3 regions of the Starkeya sp. ORNL1 genome follow, and region 1 is predicted to be linked to each of the others. Evidence: riboswitches for the same ligand, from Rfam matches in the RefSeq annotation. Region 1 holds a riboswitch; each other region holds the start of a gene.

Region 1 (4,182 bases):
CTCCGTCTGTTTGGAATCGATTACGTTTCATGAAACGTGATCGAGGGCATTCGAGCGTCGAGTTGCCATGTCCGCCCGCCCCGAAAAGTGCGCCCGCCCGCAACCGTACGCGCGTCCGGAGCCGCGGCCGTGAGCACGCTCGGCTCCCAAAGCCCATCGCTGATCGCGCTGTCGATCCTCATTGCCATGGCGGCGTCCTTCACTGCGCTCGACCTTGCCGGGCGCATCCGCCACGCTGACGGCTGGGGGCGCAGGGCTTGGCTCGGCGCTGCCGCGCTCGTGCTCGGCGGCGGCATCTGGTCGATGCACTTCGTCGGCATACTGGCCTTCAGCGCGGTGATGCCGGCCACCTATGATGTCCAGCTGACGCTGCTTTCCTTCATCATCGCGCTGCTTGCCACCGGCTTCGGGTTCTATGTCGCCAGCCGCGACCAGGTAACGCTGCCTTTGATCGCCCTCAGCGGCGTCATCATGGGGTTCGGCATCGCCGGAATGCACTATACCGGCATGGCGGCGATGCATGTCGGCGCGCGCCTGAGCTACGACCCGTTTTATGTGGTGCTGTCCATCCTGATCGCGATCGGCGCGTCCACGGCGGCACTGTGGCTCGCCTTTCGCACGCATTCGCTGGGTCAGAAGCTCGCCGCCGCTGTCGCCATGGGCATTGCCATTTCCGGCATGCACTATGTCGCGATCTTCGGCACCGATTTCCAGATGCATCCCGCTGACCACCTCGCCGTCGAGCCCGCGCTGGTCGGCAGTGTGCAACTCGTCGTCGGGGTGACCGCCGCCACCTTCGTGATCCTGTGCGCGGCAGCCATGGCGGCGATCTACGACCGGCGGTTCGCCTCACTGGCGGATCGCGAGGCTATCGTGCTGCGCGAGAGCGAGGAGCGCTTTCGCTTCCTCTACCGCAAGACGCCGCTGCCACTGCATTCGCTCGGCCCCGACGGGCGCATCGAGCAGGTCAGCGATCGCTGGCTGGCGCTGCTCGGCTATGAGCGCGAGGACGTCATCGGCCATCCGATCACCGACTTCATGACGCCGGATTCCACCCGGCAGCGCAATGAGGAGCATTGGCCGCGACTGCTCGCCAGCGGCGAATTGCGCGAGGCGGAATACCGGCTGGTGGCGAAGGACGGGCGGGTGTTCGACTGCATTCTCTCCGCCGTTGCCGAGCGCGATGATGATGGCAACATCCTCCGCACATTGTGCGGCCTGATCGATGTCACCGAGCGCCGACGCGCCGAAGAGGCGCTGCGGCAGGCGCAGAAGCTGGAGGCCGTCGGCCAGCTGACGGGTGGTATCGCCCATGATTTCAACAATCTGCTGGCGGTCATCCTCGGCAATCTGGAGCTTGCCCGCAAGCGCGCGCCGGATGATGCGCGCCTGCTCCGGCTGATCGACAACACCATCCAGGGCGCCCAGCGCGGCGCGGCGCTGACGCAGCGCATGCTCGCCTTCGCCCGCCGGCAGGATCTGAAGCCAGAGCCGGTGGATGTGCCCGACCTCGTGCTCGGCATGGCGGACCTGCTGCGCCGCTCCATCGGTCCGAGCGTGCGCATCGAGACGCGCTTTCCGCTCGGCCTGGCGCGGGCGCGCGTCGACGCCAACCAGCTCGAACTCGCCTTGCTGAACCTTGCGGTGAATTCGCGCGACGCCATGCCGAATGGCGGCTCCATCGTGATCGCGGCGCGCGAGGAGGAAGTCGCCAATGACGCCTCCGAGGGCAGCGACGGCAGCGGCCTGGCGAACGGGCATTATTTCTGCCTTTCGGTCAGCGACGACGGGCCGGGCATGGACCGGGCGACGCTGGCCCGAGCCACCGAGCCGTTCTTCACCACCAAGGGCGTCGGCAAGGGCACCGGGCTCGGGCTCGCCATGGTGCACGGCCTCGCCGCGCAGTCCGGCGGCCGGCTGGTGCTCAAGAGCCAGGTGGGCGAGGGGACCACGGCAGAGATCTGGCTGCCGATCGCCGGCGTCCGGCCCGAAGTCGTGCCACCGGTGGCGCTGGTTCCCGAGGCACCGCCGGTGCCGCAGGGCGTGAGTTCGGTGCTGGTGGTGGATGACGACATTCTGGTGCTGACCTCCACCGCTGCCATGCTGGAGGACCTCGGCTATGCCACCGCGGAGGCCTCCACCGGCATGCAGGCACTGGAATTGCTGGAATCCGGCCGGACCTTCGACGTCGTGCTCACCGACCAGGCGATGCCGGGCATGACCGGCGTACAGCTTGCCGCGGCGATCAAGGCGCGCTGGCCCAATCTGCCGGTGGTGCTCGGCACCGGCTATGCCGAATTGCCCGAAGGCGCCGATCCGGACCTGCTGCGGCTTGGCAAGCCGTTCAGCCGCGACAGCCTGGAGCGGGCCGTGACGTCGGCGGCGCGCAGCCGCCGCGGCAATGTGGTGACGCTGCAGCCGCGCCACGCCTGACATTCGTTCGCGGCTATTTGCGCCCGTGAATATTATTGACGGCACGGTGACATCGCGCCGGGGAAGGACTATATCGAAATCGTCCAGGGGAGCCTCGTCAGGAGGCTGAGAGGCCATCGGCGCAAGCGGAAATTCCGCAAGCGGCATGGCGACCCTTCGAACCTGATCCAGTTTGGACTGGCGGAGGGAGGAGCGAGTGACGTCTCCGAACATTGCATATGACGAAACCGCGACCGAGGCCGCGCGGGAGAGCTTGCCGCGTGGGCGCTGGGACGGCGACAACGCCATGCGTGTGACCGTGGTCGGCGCCGGCGTCGCTGGCCTGACCTGCGCCCACGCCTTCGCCAGACGTGGTGCGAAGGTTACCGTGGTGGAGCGCAATCCCGGCTCGGGGCAGGGCTGTTCCTGGTACGCCGGCGGCATGCTGGCGCCGTGGTGCGAGCGCGAGAGCGCGGAGCCGCTGGTCGCGGAACTCGGCTTCGAATCCCTCGAATACTGGCGCGCCGAGGTTCCCGACGTGCCGCTGGAGGGCAGCCTGGTATTGGCGCAGCCGCGCGATTTGCCGGATCTGCGGCGCTTCGCCCGGCGCACCGAGGGTTTCGAATGGATCGACGGCGAGAAGCTCGGCGCGCTGGAGCCAGATCTCGATGGCCGCTTCGACCAGGGCCTGTTCTTTCCCACCGAAGCCCATCTCGAGCCGCGCAAGGCACTCGCCGCGCTGACACGCAAGCTGACCGACGAACTCGGCGTCGCCATCATCTATCAGGAGAACGGGCTGGATGCCGAAGCCGGCCGCGCCGGCGAGAGCGACATCACCGTTGATTGCCGGGGTATTGCCGCCCGCGACCAGCTTGCTGATCTCCGCGGCGTCAAGGGCGAGATGCTGGTGCTGTTCACCCGCGAGATCGCCTTGAAGCGCCCGGTGCGCATGCTGCATCCGCGCATCCCGGTCTATGTGGTGCCGCGCGGCGACGGGCATTTCATGATCGGCGCCACCTCGATCGAGAATGACGAGCGCGGCCGCGTCACCGGCCGCTCCATGCTGGAGCTGCTGTCCGCCGCCTATGCGCTGCACCCGGCGTTTGGCGAGGCCGAGGTGGTGGAGATCGGCGCCGATGTCCGTCCGGCCTTTCCCGACAATCTGCCGCGCATCCGCAAACGTGGGCAGACCATCTATGTCAACGGCTTCTACCGCCACGGCTTCCTTCTGGCTCCCGCGCTGGCGCGACGGGCGGCGGAGGTGGCGTTCGACGGGGCCCATTTCCCGGAGGTGATGGATGAACATCGTCGTGAATGGTGAGGCGTCGCAGACCGGCGCCCGCACGCTCGCCGAACTCATCGTCGAACTCGAGCTCGGCGATGCCAAGGTAGCGACGGCACTGAACGGCGCCATGGTGCGTGCGGTCAAGCGCGACGCCACGCCGATCGCGGAAGGTGACCGCGTGGAAATCCTCGCCCCCATGCAGGGCGGCTGAGAGGACGCAAGAATGGACGCACTCAATCCCAAGCCAGACATGGTCGAGTTCTACGGCACCGCGGTGACTTCGCGGCTGCTGCTCGGCACCGCGCAATATCCCTCGCCGGCGATTCTCGCCGCGGCGATCCGGGCTTCCGGCGCGGAGATCGTCACCGTGTCGCTGCGCCGCGAATCCGGGGCCTCCAAAGCCGGCCAGAGCTTCTGGTCGCTGATCCGCGAGCTCGGCGTGAAGGTGCTGCCCAACACCGCCGGCTGCAAGACGGTGAAGGAAG
Region 2 (4,182 bases), 560 kb from region 1:
GCTCCAGCGCCGGTAACCACCGCCTATACGATCAGCCTCGGCACCGCGCAGGCCATGGCCGAGGCGGCGCGGGTGGCCGGCCGCCCGCTGCTCAAGCTGAAGCTGGGCAAGGAGGGCGACGCCGAGCGGTTGGCCGCGATCCGCGCGGCGGTGCCGGAATGCGAACTCATCATCGATGCCAATGAGGGCTGGACCGCCGCGAATCTCGAGGCAAACCTCGCCGCCTGTGCCAGCGCCGGCGTCACCCTGGTCGAGCAGCCGCTTCCGGCTACCGATGACGGCCTGCTGGAGCGGATCATCCGGCCGGTCCCGGTCTGCGCCGATGAGAGCGCGCATGGGCTGGAGAGCCTCAGCCATCTCGCCGGGCGCTATGACGCCATCAATATCAAGCTCGACAAGACCGGCGGGCTGACCGAGGCGCTCGCTTTGGCCGAGGCGGCGCGCGCCGCCGGGCTCGACATCATGGTCGGCTGCATGGTCGCGACCTCGCTCGCCATGGCCCCGGCGCTGCTGCTGGCGGGCGCGGCGCGCTATGTCGATCTCGACGGCCCGCTGCTGCTCGCCCGCGACCGCGAGCCGGCGCTGCACTATGAAGGCAGCCTGGTCTACCCGCCGAAGCCCGAACTGTGGGGCTGACACACGCGAGACCAACTTTATGTCGTCATCCCGGCCGTAGCCCGAAGGGCGAAGAGCCGGGATCGTAAGACGCTGATGCGCAACACCTTCTTGCCATCCCGGATACGGCCTCACGGCCGTTCCGGAATGGCAATGGATGAATTTCAATCCCAGATGGCGTGGAAATGGTGCACCGGGCCGTGGCCACGACCGATGCTCAGGTCGTCGGCGCGACCGATGGCGCGGGTGAGGTACTGCTTCGCCGCCTCGACCGCGTCCCGCAACGCCAGGCCTTTCGCCAGCCCGGCCGCGATGGCGGAGGATAGCGTGCAGCCGGTGCCATGGGTGTTGCGGGTGGCGACACGCGGGGCCCGCAATTCAACGAAACCCTCAGCATCGAGCAGCACGTCGACGCTCTCCGGCCCCTCGCCATGCCCCCCTTTCACCAGCACCGCCTTGGGCCCGTAGGCCAGGAGCCGCTCCGCCTGCGCCCTTGCCTCGGTGACGCTCGTTGCCGGCGCTGCATCCAGCAGCGCAGCGGCTTCCGGCAGGTTCGGCGTGATCAGCAGCGCCCGCGGCAACAGCAGGCGGCGCAAGGATTCCACCGCTTCCGGCACCAGCAGCCGATCGCCGGACGCGGCCACCATCACCGGGTCGAGCACCACGGTGGTGAGGCGATGGCGGTCGAGCCCGAGGGCAACCGTCTCGATCACCTCGGGACGCGACAGCATGCCGATCTTTACCGCATCGACGTCGAGATCGGAGAACACCGCATCGATTTGCGCCGCGACGAAATCCGGCGGCACGTCGTGGATGCCGGAAACGCCGAGCGTGTTCTGCGCGGTGAGCGCGGTGATGACGCTGGCGCCATAGACGCCGAGTGCGGAGAACGTCTTGAGGTCGGCCTGGATGCCGGCGCCGCCGCCGGAATCCGAGCCTGCAATGGTCACGGCGATGGGGGTCTTCATCAGGCGTCCTCCCCGCCGGGAGGATGCGACGCGCCGGACGCCGGACGCATAAGTCCCGGCATGAGCGCGACCCGTTCCCTCCGCCGGCATGATCCGGATCAGGTTCGTGGGTTGGCGGAACCGCCTCTCAGCCCTTTCGGACACCCCAACGAGATCGTTACCCGTCGAATTAAGCGAAGCGGGACCCGCTTTCAAGTACAGCGCGAACACCGACTATGGGGGTTGCCAGCATCGTGCCCTTCTGTTCCCTTGGCGCGCTGAAAATACGGATGCGCGCCATGATCCCTTTCTTCGTCCAGATCAAATGCCAGCTCGGCCGTTCCTATGAGGTGGCCAACGCCATCGCCGACGCCGAGATCGCCTCCGAGATCTATTCCACCGCGGGCGATTTCGACCTGCTGGTGAAGTTCTATGTCGCGGAAGGCACCGATATCGGTCACTTCATCAATGAGAAGGTACAGACCGTGCCGGGCATCCAGGACACCCGCACCATCGTCACCTACAAGGCGTTCTGATTTCAGGCCGACGGGCCGGAGGGCGACGATGCCGCATCCGCCTCGGCATCCCGCGCCGATCGGCGCTCGCGCCAGATGACGAACATGCCGGCCGTGATGACGATCCCCGCGCCCACCAGCACCAGCAGCGGGGGCGTCTCGGCGAACAGTATGAAGCCCAGCAGCACCGCCCACAGCATCGCCGAGTAGGTGAAGGGCGCCACCAGCGAAGCCGGCGCATAGCGGTAGCTCTCGGTGAGCAGGATCTGCCCGATGCCGCCGAGAATGCCGATGGTGAGCAGCAGCGCCGCATCGCCCGCGCTCGGCAGCGTCCAGCCCCACGCCGCCGTGGCAAGCCCTGCCAGCGACGCCAATGCCTGGAAATAGAACACGATGGCCGGCGTGGTCTCGGTCGCGGTCAGGCGGCGAATCTGCACCATGGCGCTCGCCGTGCACACCGCCGCCATCAGCGCGAATGTGGCGCCGAGCGCACGCTCGCGCGTCTCGAAGCCGCCCTCGAAATGCGGCCACAGCATCACCACCACGCCGCCCAGGCCGACCAGCACCGCGGCCCAGCGATAGAGCTGCACAGTCTCGCGCAGGAAGATCGCGGCGAGGATCACGGTGACCAGCGGCGCGGTGAAGCCGATGGCGGTGGCGTCTGCCAGCGGAATGCGGGCAAGTGCGGAGAATGTCAGGAACATCGAGCACACGCCGATGGTGCCGCGGATGATGTGGCCGACCGGATTGGCGGTGCGCACCGCGGCGCTGATCTCGCGCCGGAACGCCAGCAGCGCCAGCAGCGGGAACAGCGCGAAGAAGGCGCGCGAGAAGATCACTTCGCCGGTCGGAACCCGTTCCGAGACGATGCGCACCAAAGCCGACATGATGGTGAATAGGAAGGTCGCGCCGACCTGCAGCGCGATCCCCTTGAGCGCGTTCATGCGGCGGCTTGGAGCATGTTCGCGCCGTTGCGGCAAGGCACGGCTTTACATGGCTGCCGTGCGCCGCCGCGCGATCTCAGCTAGGGAAACGGATCGCCCCCGGCGAGCGCGATGCCGCCGAACACGATGCCCGCCGAAACGGCGAGGCACGCGATCGCCAGCACGACCGAGCCAGCCGTCGCGGACGCCTGGTCGGCATAGGCCGCGCGCGGCTTGTGACCGGTGAACATGGCGAGGATCAGGTTATCCTTGCCGAACAGCGAATAGGCGAGATTGGCCAGCGCGTGCAGCGCTATCAGACCCAGGAGCCACCAATAGATGTCCTGATGCAGCGCCGAGGCGCGCTTGATCCAGTCTTCTCCCGCCACTCGTACCAGCGGCCCGTCGACGATGATGTCGTCGGTGGTGAACAGCCCGGCCACGCCCTGCGCCGCGACGAGCGCCAGCAGCGCCACCACCATCCAGCCGCCGAGCGGATTGTGGCCGAGATAGCGCGGCGAGCGCCCGCGCACGAGATCGGCCGCATAGCGCAGCGCCGCGGCGGGCCCGGCAAGGAACCAGGCGAAACGAGCGGTCGAGCCGCCGACCAGCCCCCACAACAGGCGGAACACCACGAGTGTGAGGATGGCGAGGCCGTTCCACATGTGCCAGACGAGGCCGACATCGCCATATATTTGCTGGCGAAGGCGAGCCCCACCAGCACCGCGAGCGTCCATTTCGCCAGCCGGGTCGGCAGGTCCCAGGCGAGCACCGCCGGCGCCTGGCCCGCCAGTGCGGTGCCGGAGCGCGCCTTGGACACCGCATCCATGGATCAGCTCTTCTTGCGGAAGGTCTGGTGGCAATTGCCGCAGGCGCGCAGCACATTCGGGAAGTTCGCCTTGAGGCTGGCATCGTCGGTGATCGCGACCTTGGCCTTCGCCGCCTCATCGCCCAGCTTGGCGAACAGCGCCTTGAACTCGTCATTGCGCTCCCACACCACCGGAAGCGCTTCGCTGCCGTCCTGCGAGCCGGCCGGGAACATGGTCGGCAGCACCTGCGCATTCTTGATGACGAGGTCGAGCGCCGCCTGCACCTTGGCAGCATCGAACGCGGTCTCGCCCTTCAGCATGGCGCCGACCGGCCGCACCTCGCGGTTCATTGCCTTGAACAGCGCCTCGCGCT
Region 3 (4,182 bases), 580 kb from region 1:
GAGGGCCGCCGCGCCCGCTCGCCGGCGATCATCGCCGACGGCAAGCATTTGCTCACCGATGTCGTCTCATCCGCTGGCGTGCTCATCGGCGTAACGCTCGCCATCCTCACCGGCCTGCCGATCCTCGATCCGCTGCTCGCCGCGCTGGTCGCGCTGAACATCCTGTGGTCCGGCTGGAGCGTCATCAAGGAGAGTGTCGGCGGACTGATGGACGGCGCGGTGCCGGAAGACACGCTCGCCAAGATCCGCGCCCAGATCGCGGCGGAAGCGGTCGGCGCCATCGAGGCGCACGATGTGCGCACGCGCCACGCCGGGCGGGTGATCTTCGTCGATTTCCACCTCGTGGTGCCCGGCGACATGCCGGTGAGCGAAGCCCACGCCATATGCGACCGCATCGAAGAGGCGCTCCACCGCGAGGTGGAGGACATCTTCGTCAATATCCATGTCGAGCCAGAAGCCAAGGCCAAGCACGCCGGCATTCCGGTGCTCTGATTAGTGAGACGTCATCCCTAGGGTAAGACGTCATCCCGGCCCCACGGGTCTTGCCTCCGGCAAGCCCGAGGAGAGGCTCCGGCGAAGCCGTAGAGCCGGGATCGCGCGAAGTCCAGCCCACACCTTCTTACGATCCCGGATCGGCCTGCGGCCGTCCGGGATGACGACTGGTTGGAAGGCGGGATGACGACGAGGTGGAAGACTATCCGCCCGTCTTCAGCTTCGCGATCAGTTCGGCCGTCGGGTAGGAGTCCGCCGGCAGGCCGAGGCGCTGCTGTTCGGTGCGCACCGCGGCCCGCGTCGCCGCGCCCAACTTGCCGTCGACGCCGCCGACATGATGGCCGCGCGCGTTGAGCAGGCGTTGCAATTCCGCCACCTGCGCCATCGACAGCACCGCTATGTTGCCCTGCCCGCGCGAATAGGCCCCGGCGCCATTGAGCCGTGTGGCGAAATAGGCGGCGGAGGTGGCGTAGACCAGCGACTGGTTCCACTGCGTGTAGATGTCGAAGTTCGGATAAGCGAGGAAGGCCGGCCCGTTGCGGCCCATCGGCAGCAGCAGCGAAGCTCCCACTCCATCGGCCGGCAACGCACCGCCGCCCGCGCGCCGCACGCCCCAGCCGGCCCATTGCGAGCGCGGCAGCTTGATCGAGAGGTCGGCCTGCTCCCAAGGCAGGTTGGCCGGCACCTTCACCTCTTCCAGCCAGGGCTGGCCGCGCTTCCAGCCGAGCGAGACGATGTAATTGGCGGCCGAGGCCAAGGCGTCCGGGGTGGAGCGCAAGAGGTCGACCCGGCCGTCGCCGTCGAAATCGACGCCATAGTTCAGATAGTGGTCGGGCAGGAACTGGAACTGGCCGAGTTCGCCGGCCCATGGCCCGCGCATGGTCTGCGCGGTGAGATCGCCGCGATCGATGATCTTCAGCGCCGCGACCAACTGGGTGCGGAACATCTCCGGGCGCCGGCAATCATAGGCGAGCGTGGCGACCGAGCGCACCGTCTGCTTGTCCCCCATATTGGCGCCGAAATCGGTCTCCAGCCCCCAGAAGGCGACGATGATCGGCGCCGGTACGCCGAAGCGCTGCTCGATGCGGTCGAACACCGCGCGATTCTTGCGAATCAGCGCGCCGCCCTGCTCGATGCGATATTTCGCCACCATGCGGTCGGAGAACTGGAAGAAGCTCTGGCTGAACACGCCCTGCCCGCGGTCCAGCTTCACCACGCTGCCATCATAGCCGACGCCGTCGAGCGCGGAGGAGATGGTGCGGGCGGAGATGCCGTCGGCCGCCGCCTCGCGCTTGAACTCGGCGAGCCAGGCGGGAAAACCGGCACCACTGGAGCACGGCGCGGCGGACGCGCCCTGCGCCGCCAGCATCAAGAATGCGGCGACGCCCGCCACCAGCCGAACACGCATGCGCTTCCCCTGTCGATGATCGATCACGTCTCTATACGACAAGCGGGAGGCACGTGGCAGCGGGGTGGATGCTATTCGGCGGCCTGGGCGTGGTACGCGAGCGCGCGACGGACTTCGCGCGTGATGGCCGCGGGATCGTAGGGTTTGGCGATGAATGGGGCGGCCTTCAACTCGCCGGGCAATTCATCACGCCGCGAGGCGGAGACGAAGATGAAGGGCGTGTGCCTCTGGCGCAGCCGACGGGCGAGATCGTAGGTCTTGCCGTCCGCTACATCGATGTCGAGGATCGCCATGTCGATGTCATCAGCCGCACGCTCGGCAGCGGACACGCTGGCAACCGAGACGACCTCCGCCTCGGCCTCCTGCAAGACGATAGTCTCGAGGTCGAGCGCGACAAACATGTCGTCTTCGACGATCAGGATACGCGGCGTGCTCACATCTGCACTCCCTTGTTACGAAGGGATAAACCGGCTTCCCCCAGTGAGTTCCCGAGTGGCCCGCGGCGCAATGGTTTCATGAAAACATCGTTACGAATCCCTTTAAACTTTTAAGCAACGCGTGTGTGCGTTGACAGCCCGATCGATTGCCGCCGTAATGACCACGTTCCAAGGGGAGCCCCGTAGGGGGCTGAGAGATCGCCAGGGCGAGGCCGAAAGCCAAGCTGACGCGATGACCCTTCGAACCTGATCCGGGTCATGCCGGCGAAGGGATCGGAACCGAATGGCGCGCGCGGAATCTCCGCACCGCGCCGTTCCTCCCCAACGTCATCGCGCCCGGATCTCCGCAACCCATCGGTTCAGGAGATCCATCATGCCGACCAAAAATCCCGACACCCAGGACGCCACCGGCCAAGACACCATCGGCCAGGACGCCATCGGCGTCGCCACCGGGCCGATTCCCGGCTCGCGGCGCATCTATGCCGAATGCGCGGCGCGCGGCCTGCGCGTGCCGTTCCGCGAGATCCTGCTGCACCCGTCCGCGGGCGAGCCCAATCTCGCCGTCTATGACGCCTCCGGCCCCTATACCGACGAGGCCGCCAATATCGACATCCATGCCGGCCTCGCCCGCGCCCGCGACGCCTGGGTGCGGGCACGCGGCGATGTCGAGGAGTATGAGGGCCGCGCGGTGAAGCCGGAGGACAATGGCAATGTCTCCCCGGAAAAACTCGTGCCAACCTTCCCGGTCACCCGCCGGCCGCTGCGCGCACGCGGCGGTGCGGCGGTGACGCAAATGGCCTATGCGCGGGCCGGCATCGTCACGCCGGAAATGGAATATGTCGCCATCCGCGAGAACGGCCTGCGCGAGCGCATGGGCAAGTTGATCCGTGACGGCGAGGATTTCGGCGCTGCGATTCCCGACGAGGTGACCCCGGAATTCGTGCGCGACGAGGTGGCACGCGGGCGTGCCGTCATCCCCGCCAACATCAATCACGGCGAACTCGAGCCGATGGCCATCGGCCGCAACTTCCTGGTCAAGATCAACGCCAATATCGGCAATTCCGCCGTCACCTCCTCGGTCGCGGCCGAGGTGGACAAGATGGTGTGGGCGATCCGCTGGGGCGCCGACACCGTGATGGACCTCTCCACCGGGCGCAACATCCACAACATCCGCGACTGGATCGTGCGCAACTCACCGGTGCCGATCGGCACCGTGCCGATCTACCAGGCGCTGGAGAAGGTCGGCGGCGTCGCCGAGGACCTCACCTGGGAGGTGTTTCGCGACACGCTGATCGAGCAGGCCGAGCAGGGCGTCGATTATTTCACCATCCATGCCGGGGTGCGGCTGGCCTATGTGCCGCTGACCGCACGGCGCGTCACCGGCATCGTCTCGCGTGGCGGCTCCATCATGGCGAAATGGTGCCTCGCCCATCACCGCGAGAGCTTCCTCTATGAGCGCTTCGCCGAGATCTGCGAGATCATGCGGGCCTATGACGTCACCTTCTCGCTCGGCGACGGGCTGCGCCCGGGCTCCATTGCGGACGCCAATGACGCCGCGCAATTCGCCGAACTGGAGACGCTGGGCGAACTGACGAAGATTGCCTGGGCCAATGATTGCCAGGTCATCATCGAGGGCCCCGGCCATGTGCCGATGCACAAGATCAAGGCCAACATGGACAAGCAGCTCGCCGTCTGCGGCGAGGCCCCCTTCTACACGCTCGGGCCACTGACCACCGACATCGCCCCGGGCTACGACCACATCACCTCCGGCATCGGCGCGGCGATGATCGGCTGGTTCGGCACCGCCATGCTCTGCTACGTCACGCCGAAGGAGCATCTCGGCCT

What was found. A riboswitch is a leader RNA that binds a small molecule or an ion and turns the genes downstream of it on or off. The one in region 1 is predicted to bind thiamine pyrophosphate.
Region 2: another riboswitch for thiamine pyrophosphate. It lies ahead of thiD (bifunctional hydroxymethylpyrimidine kinase/phosphomethylpyrimidine kinase); the one in region 1 lies ahead of thiO (glycine oxidase ThiO).
Region 3: another riboswitch for thiamine pyrophosphate. It lies ahead of thiC (phosphomethylpyrimidine synthase ThiC); the one in region 1 lies ahead of thiO (glycine oxidase ThiO).

Annotation. Positions count from the first base shown of each region.
Region 1 is NZ_CP048834.1:5,833,511-5,837,692, forward strand. It holds gene G3545_RS27335 (MHYT domain-containing protein) at 130-2,433, shown strand; TPP riboswitch at 2,509-2,639, shown strand; gene thiO (glycine oxidase ThiO) at 2,720-3,733, shown strand; gene thiS (sulfur carrier protein ThiS) at 3,711-3,908, shown strand; gene G3545_RS27350 (thiazole synthase) at 3,948-4,182, shown strand, end outside.
Region 2 is NZ_CP048834.1:109,724-113,905, reverse strand. It holds gene dgcA (N-acetyl-D-Glu racemase DgcA) at 1-636, shown strand, start outside; gene thiD (bifunctional hydroxymethylpyrimidine kinase/phosphomethylpyrimidine kinase) at 780-1,583, opposite strand; TPP riboswitch at 1,642-1,741, opposite strand; gene G3545_RS00525 (Lrp/AsnC ligand binding domain-containing protein) at 1,862-2,098, shown strand; gene G3545_RS00520 (DMT family transporter) at 2,101-3,021, opposite strand; gene G3545_RS00515 (cytochrome b/b6 domain-containing protein) at 3,102-3,737, opposite strand; gene G3545_RS00510 (cytochrome c) at 3,833-4,182, opposite strand, start outside.
Region 3 is NZ_CP048834.1:5,253,172-5,257,353, reverse strand. It holds gene G3545_RS24755 (cation diffusion facilitator family transporter) at 1-492, shown strand, start outside; gene G3545_RS24750 (lytic murein transglycosylase) at 695-1,900, opposite strand; gene G3545_RS24745 (response regulator) at 1,972-2,337, opposite strand; TPP riboswitch at 2,499-2,628, shown strand; gene thiC (phosphomethylpyrimidine synthase ThiC) at 2,711-4,182, shown strand, end outside.